DNA from 2 places in the Pseudomonas sp. XP2 genome. Region 1 is predicted to be linked to the other one. Evidence: riboswitches for the same ligand, from Rfam matches in the RefSeq annotation. Region 1 holds a riboswitch; the other holds the start of a gene.
What was found. Region 1 has a riboswitch for thiamine pyrophosphate ahead of thiC (phosphomethylpyrimidine synthase ThiC). Riboswitches for the same ligand answer to the same signal wherever they lie in the genome.
Positions count from the first base shown of each region.

Region 2: another riboswitch for thiamine pyrophosphate. It lies ahead of ACK1VC_RS04775 (TenA family protein); the one in region 1 lies ahead of thiC (phosphomethylpyrimidine synthase ThiC).

Region 1 covers NZ_JBNRIK010000001.1:261,466-264,879, forward strand. The annotation lists gene ACK1VC_RS01105 (TolC family outer membrane protein) at 1-1,070, opposite strand, end outside; TPP riboswitch at 1,231-1,337, shown strand; gene thiC (phosphomethylpyrimidine synthase ThiC) at 1,492-3,372, shown strand.
Region 2 covers NZ_JBNRIK010000003.1:20,706-24,119, reverse strand. The annotation lists gene ACK1VC_RS04780 (Ig-like domain-containing protein) at 1-1,147, opposite strand, end outside; TPP riboswitch at 1,398-1,512, shown strand; gene ACK1VC_RS04775 (TenA family protein) at 1,591-2,238, shown strand; gene tenA (thiaminase II) at 2,235-2,900, shown strand; gene codB (cytosine permease) at 3,261-3,414, shown strand, end outside.

The DNA.
Region 1 (3,414 bases):
TTTTCTACCACCTGGCGGCGCAGGCTTTCACGCTGCTGTTCGCTCTGGCTCAGGCGTTGGTATGCCTCGCGTACCTGCGAGCTGGTCAGGCCTCCGCTGTAGATCGGGATGTTCAGTTGCAGGCCAACGCTGGTCTGTTCGACATCGCCGCTGTAGCGCACGCCCAGTTGCGAAGGGTTGGTAAAGCCGAGGCTGTCGTTGTCACCTTTCTGGTACTTGGCCACGGCATCCAGGGTCGGCGCATGGCCGGCCTTGCGCTGGCGCAGGGTCTCTTCAGCAGCAGAAACCGCATAGTTGGTGGCCAGCAGGTTGAGGTTCTGGCGGCCGGCGGTTTCGACCCAAGCCTTGGCGTCGTTTGGCGTGGGGACCTGCACGGGCAGGGTATGCACCACGCCTTGAATCGAGGTGTATTCACGGTTGGTCAGAGTGACCAGCGCTTCAAAGGCATCCTGCACCTGGCGCTCGGCGATGATCCGGTTGGCCCGCGCCGTGTCGTAGCTGGCCTGGGATTGCAGCACGTCGGTCTTGTCCGACAGGCCCACATCGAAGCGTTCGTTGGACTGGTCCAGCTGGCGCTTGAACGCGGCTTCCTCAGCCTTGGTCGCGGCCAGGTTGTCCTGCGCGCGCAGCACGGCGAAGTAGTTTTGCGCGGTTTGCAGGATCAGGTTCTGTTCAGTGGCCGACAGCTCCAGCGCTGCCTGTTCGTTGACCGCTTCGGCGGCCTGCAGCTGGAACCAGCGATCAGCGCGGAAGATTGGCTGGGCCAGGGTTGCGCTCCATGAATTGCCGCTGCGGTTGGAGGTGATGGAGGGCTCGTCCAGCTTGGTGCGGGTGTTCATCATTTCGGCATCGGCCGACAGGTTCGGCAGCAACCCGGCGCGGGCCTGCGGTACTACTTCGCGGCGGGCGCCATAATCGGCGCGTGCTGCTGCCAGGTCGGCGTTGTTGTCTACCGCTTCCTGATAAACGCTGACCAGGTCGGTTTTAACTGTCGGGAGCATATCCGCTGCCCAGACCATTCCGTTGGACGCACAAGACACGGCTATCGCCAGTGAGAGTTTGCGCAGCATAGAGGCAATCCTTGTACGAAATTTAATTACTGAACTGTTGAGTATCGAGCGATGGGCCAGTGTAGTGCCATGCGCACCCGGCAACAATCGCTCGGTGTGCCTTTCATCATCCGCGCATTTACCCGCTTGGCTTTGCCGACCACTCCAGTCTAGACTGCGCATGTTCTTGTCGGGGTGCCTTGAAGCAAAGGCTGAGATCGCAGAGGTGCGGATCCCGTTGAACCTGATCAGGTTAGCGCCTGCGTAGGGAACAAGATTGCTCGCCTTCCCGGGGAGCCTCTTGTGCCAGGTCCGGGAATGTCGCAGCTGCATGCAGCTTCAGGCACCCCCTATCCGGCACTGCACGCCTTCATGGGTGCGTCCGCGTTTTTCAGGTTCTCCCCGACATTCCACTGCTAGGAAGCCGTCTGGAGAGCCTGTGATGACCAAACAAGAAAAAGCGATCAACCTCAGCGAATCGGCACAAGTCGATCAGCAGTCCGTGCAACCGTTCCCGCGCTCGCGCAAAATCTATGTCGAAGGCTCGCGGCCGGACATTCGCGTGCCCATGCGTGAAATCAGCCTGGACGATACCCCGACCGATTTCGGTGGCGAGACCAACGCGCCGGTACTGGTCTACGACACGTCGGGCCCGTACACCGACCCCAACGTCATCATCGACGTGCGCAAGGGCCTGGCCGACGTGCGTTCGGCGTGGATCGAGGCCCGCGGCGACACCGAGCGCCTGGGCGGGCTCAGCTCCGACTTTGGCCAGCAGCGCCTGAACGACGCCGAACTGGCCAAGCTGCGTTTCGCCCACGTGCGCAACCCGCGCCGTGCCAAGGCCGGCGCCAACGTCTCGCAGATGCACTATGCCCGCCAGGGCATCATCACCGCCGAGATGGAATATGTAGCCATCCGCGAAAACATGAAGCTGCAAGAAGCCCGCGCCGCTGGCCTGCTGAACGAGCAGCACGCCGGCCACAGCTTCGGTGCCAACATCCCGAAAGAAATCACCCCCGAATTCGTCCGCCAGGAAATCGCCCGCGGGCGCGCGATCATCCCGGCCAACATCAACCACCCGGAGGTGGAGCCGATGATCATCGGCCGCAACTTCCTGGTGAAGATCAACGGCAACATCGGCAACAGTGCCCTCGGGTCCTCGATCGAGGAAGAAGTGGCCAAGCTGACCTGGGGCATTCGCTGGGGTTCGGACACGGTCATGGACCTGTCCACCGGCAAGCACATTCACGAAACCCGTGAGTGGATCATTCGCAACTCGCCGGTGCCAATCGGTACCGTGCCGATCTACCAAGCCCTGGAGAAGGTCAATGGCGTGGCCGAGGACCTGACTTGGGAACTGTTCCGCGACACCCTGATCGAGCAGGCCGAGCAGGGCGTGGACTACTTCACCATCCACGCGGGTGTGCTGCTGCGCTATGTGCCGCTGACCGCCAAGCGCGTCACCGGTATCGTCAGCCGCGGTGGCTCGATCATGGCCAAGTGGTGCCTGGCGCACCACAAGGAAAACTTCCTCTACACGCACTTCGACGAAATCTGCGAAATCATGAAGGCCTACGACGTCAGCTTCTCGCTGGGTGATGGCCTGCGCCCTGGCTCGATCGCCGACGCCAACGACGCCGCGCAGTTCGGTGAACTGGAAACCCTCGGCGAGCTGACCAAAATCGCCTGGAAGCACGACGTGCAGTGCATGATCGAAGGCCCTGGCCACGTACCGATGCAGCTGATCAAGGAGAACATGGACAAGCAGCTGGAGTGCTGCGACGAGGCGCCGTTCTACACCCTCGGCCCACTGACCACCGACATTGCACCGGGCTACGACCACATCACCTCGGGCATCGGTGCGGCGATGATCGGCTGGTTCGGTTGCGCCATGCTCTGCTACGTCACGCCCAAGGAACACCTGGGCCTGCCGAACAAGGATGACGTCAAGACCGGCATCATCACCTACAAGATCGCCGCGCACGCCGCCGACCTTGCCAAGGGCCACCCCGGGGCGCAGATTCGCGACAACGCCCTGTCCAAGGCGCGTTTCGAGTTCCGTTGGGAGGACCAGTTCAACCTGGGTCTGGACCCGGACACTGCCCGTGCCTTCCACGACGAGACCCTGCCGAAGGAATCGGCCAAGGTGGCGCACTTTTGCTCGATGTGCGGGCCAAAGTTCTGCTCGATGAAAATTACCCAGGAAGTGCGTGAATACGCCGCCAAGATCGAGGCCGTGGATGTAACGGTCGAGCAAGGTATGCGCGAGCAGGCCGAGCGTTTCCGCCAGGAAGGCAGCCAGCTGTACCACAAAGTGTAAGAACGTCATTTCCCTTTGTGGGAGCGGGCTTGCCCCGCGAAT
Region 2 (3,414 bases), on a different contig from region 1:
CGGCCAGTTGCACTGGCCAGCGGTAGTCGTAGTACTGCCCCGGGAAGAAGTAGGCGTTGGCGAAGCCATCGCTCTCTGCCGGGGAGTGGCCATTGTGCTCGTGCGTCGAGATGGTGTGCAGGCCAAAGCCACCGTTGGCCGAGGGGTCGATGGGCAAGGCGTTGTAATGGCGCATCAGGATCGGCTGGCCGTAACGCACCATCAGCAGTTTGGGCGGGAAGGTGCCGTCGAATGTCCACAGTGATTTGTGGTTCTGCAAGGGCATATTCGGGTGAAAGCGCGTGTCAATGCCCTTGGTGGTGCCCAGCGTAGTGGGGATGTCGGAGGTCTGGTAGTACAGGCCGCCGGGTGCAAACTCGCCAGACGCATAGTTATGCAGCTGTTTGCGATCACGCAGACCGAGGTTGATACGCGCCCCGGCCTGGGCGGTCTTGAACGCCGCCTGCGGGTAGAACTCGTTCCAACGCTGGTGCGACCAGGCTTTTCCTGGTGGCCGGCCTTCAGCAGGCGAGCCGACCGGCTGGCGGTTGAGGAACATTTCGATCTGCGCCTTCCAGGGGTTGCGGTCCAGCACATTGGCGTACTGGCTCGGGTACGGATACAGGCCGGGCTGCTTGAGGAACGCTTCCAGGGCCGTACCACTTGGCCCGCTGCGCGCGACGACGTTGGGGTCCTGCGCCGGGGCCGCGCCGAGGGTGGGGACGGGAAAGGTAAGCTCCGGCGCCGGCGCCGGCGTGGTCGGGTCGAGCTTCTCTGGCCCGAATTCTTCGAACAGCAACAATTGCTGGGTGAAGGGTTGGGCTCCGAACAGTGGGCTGGGTTTGCCGTTGGTGGGGTACCTGTCCGAGGTTTGCAGTGCAGGCGGCAGCACGTTGTCTATCCGCACTGTATCGCGGTCGCCGTGCGCGCCATCGACCAGCTCCAGCGCGCCTTCGTTGGCTTCGGGCAAGGTACTGAGGTTGAGCAAGGCCGGAGTCGGGTCAGCCGGTTGCTCGGTGTAGGCCGATGGATCGGTCGGCGGCGGCTGACTGTTGTCGTCAAGGGGCGAGGCCATGACCGTGATCAGCCCGAGGCTGACCATCAGCGCAGTGACTGAAGAAAGCTGGAATGCGTACCTAACAGGGTGGATCACGGCATGTGTTTTCATTGCCTTGTGCCTCGCTCGCGGCTGCATGGCTCTAAGCCATCAATGGCGTTTTGCCCGATAAAAGGCCCTGAGCAACGGCTGTGCCAACAACTGTTTCAGTAATGCTTTGTTAAACAAATCCTTGTGGCACCTGAGGTGCGCTAAATGACGGGGCGTCAAGAATGGGTATAAGTCCCCACTGGCGGGGACCCAATGCCCACTGGATGGGTGGATTGGGGCGTGACACACCCGGCGCGCTGCGGTATATGTGTGGGCTACCAAGGGGAGCCCGGCAAAGGGCTGAGAAACCGCTGAACGCTGCAGCGCGGTGACCCTTCGAACCTGATCCGGATCATGCCGGCGAAGGGATGGGGCTTGTAACCTGCCTTTTTGCCGGCCTCACTGCGAGGCCCGTCCATGTCAACTGCCAAGGTCTCGCTGTCACCTTCATCAAGGACAGCATCATGACCGAACGTTTCAGCCAGTCCCTGCGCCGCCAGAGCGAGCCAACCTGGTCGGCGGCCGTTGGCCACCGTTTCGTGACCCAATTGTGCGACGGCAGCCTGCCGGACCCGATCATGGTCGACTATCTGGTGCAGGACCATCGCTTTCTCGACAGCTTCCTGACCCTGCTGGGCGCAGCCATCGCCACCGCCGATACATTCGAGGCGCGCCTGCGCTTCGGCCGCTTTGCCGGGATGATTTCCAGCGATGAAAACACCTACTTCCTGCGGGCCTTCGAGGCGCTGGATGTAAGCCCGGCGCAACGTAGTGAGCCGGCCGATACGGCGCCGACTGCAGGGTTCAAGGCCATCATGCGCGAAGCGGCAGCCACCCGCTCCTATGCAGCAGCGCTGGCGGTACTCAACGTTGCCGAAGGCCTGTACCTGGACTGGGCGCTGAAAGCGCCGAAACCCATGCCGCAGAACTTCGTCCATGCCGAATGGATCACCCTGCACGACAACCCGGCATTCCAGGCCTTCGTTGCCTTCCTGCAGGCCGAACTGGACCGTGTCGGCCCGCAGCACGCCGCACTGGCCAGTGACTTCTACCAGCGCACGGTTGCGTTGGAACTGGCCTTCTTCGATGCCATCTACCCGCAGAGCAAATGAGCATGGATATCTTCGATCGCCTCAAGGCCGCAGCCACGCAACAGTGGCGCTGTTACGTAGACCATGATTTCGTGCGGCAGATGGGAGAGGGCACGCTGAGCGAGGCCGCGTTCCGGACGTACCTGGTGCAGGATTACCTGTTCCTGATCCAGTTCGCCCGCGCCTGGGCACTGGCGGCCTACAAGAGCCGCCGGCCGGACGACATCCGCGCCGCGCAGGCCGGGTTGGCGGCAATTCTGGATGAAACCGAACTGCACGTGCGCCTGTGCGCCCGCTGGGGGCTGACCCAAGCCGACATTGAGGCCGCGCCAGAACACCAGGCCACGGTGGCATACACCCGCTACGTGCTGGACTGCGGCGCTGCCGGCGACCTGCTGGAGCTGCACGTGGCACTGGCACCTTGCGTGATTGGCTATGCCGAAATAGGCCGGACCCTGGCCGAGCAGATTGGTGATTTGAGCAACCACCCGTACCGCGAGTGGATTGGCGAGTATGCCGGGGAAGGCTACCAGGGGGTGGCGGCGGCAGCGCGCAAACACCTGGATGAGCTGGCGGCGCGGAGCATGACCGAGCAGCGGTTTGCCGAGTTGGTGGGAATTTTTGGCCAGGCGTCCAGCCTGGAGGCGGACTTCTGGCAGATGGGGCTGGACGGGGTGGCGTAGCCCCCCGGGGCCGCTTTGCGCCCCATCGCCGGCAAGCCGGGCTCCCACAAAGACCGCGCAATGCTCGAAGGGTTGTACCGTACCTGTGGAAGCCTGGCTTGCCGGCGATGGGCTGCGCAGCAGCCCAAAAGTGCTTGGTCGACTGGGTGAATCCTACCCAGCCCAAGCCCGCTTTGGTGCATGAATGCCTCAAAATAAGTCGTCCGGCACACTTTCACAGCGCATAAAAGCGACTTTACTGTTCACAGTGCACATTGATGTCTGGGCTGCTTGCCCGATTTGATCACGGGTATCGGGGCTCGAAAAAGCGGCCCGCATATTGCTCTTCCAGCTCCCAACTACTACCCGGAGCCCCGTGCAATGAGCTCACCCAGCGAATTCCCCCTCAGCGAAGCCCCGCAGTCTGCCCGCAAAGGCCTGCTGCCGATTGCCATGGTCCTGTTCAGCTTTACCTTTTTCACCGGCACGATGTTCGCCGGCGGCAAGCTGGGCATGGCCTTCAATTTTGTCGACA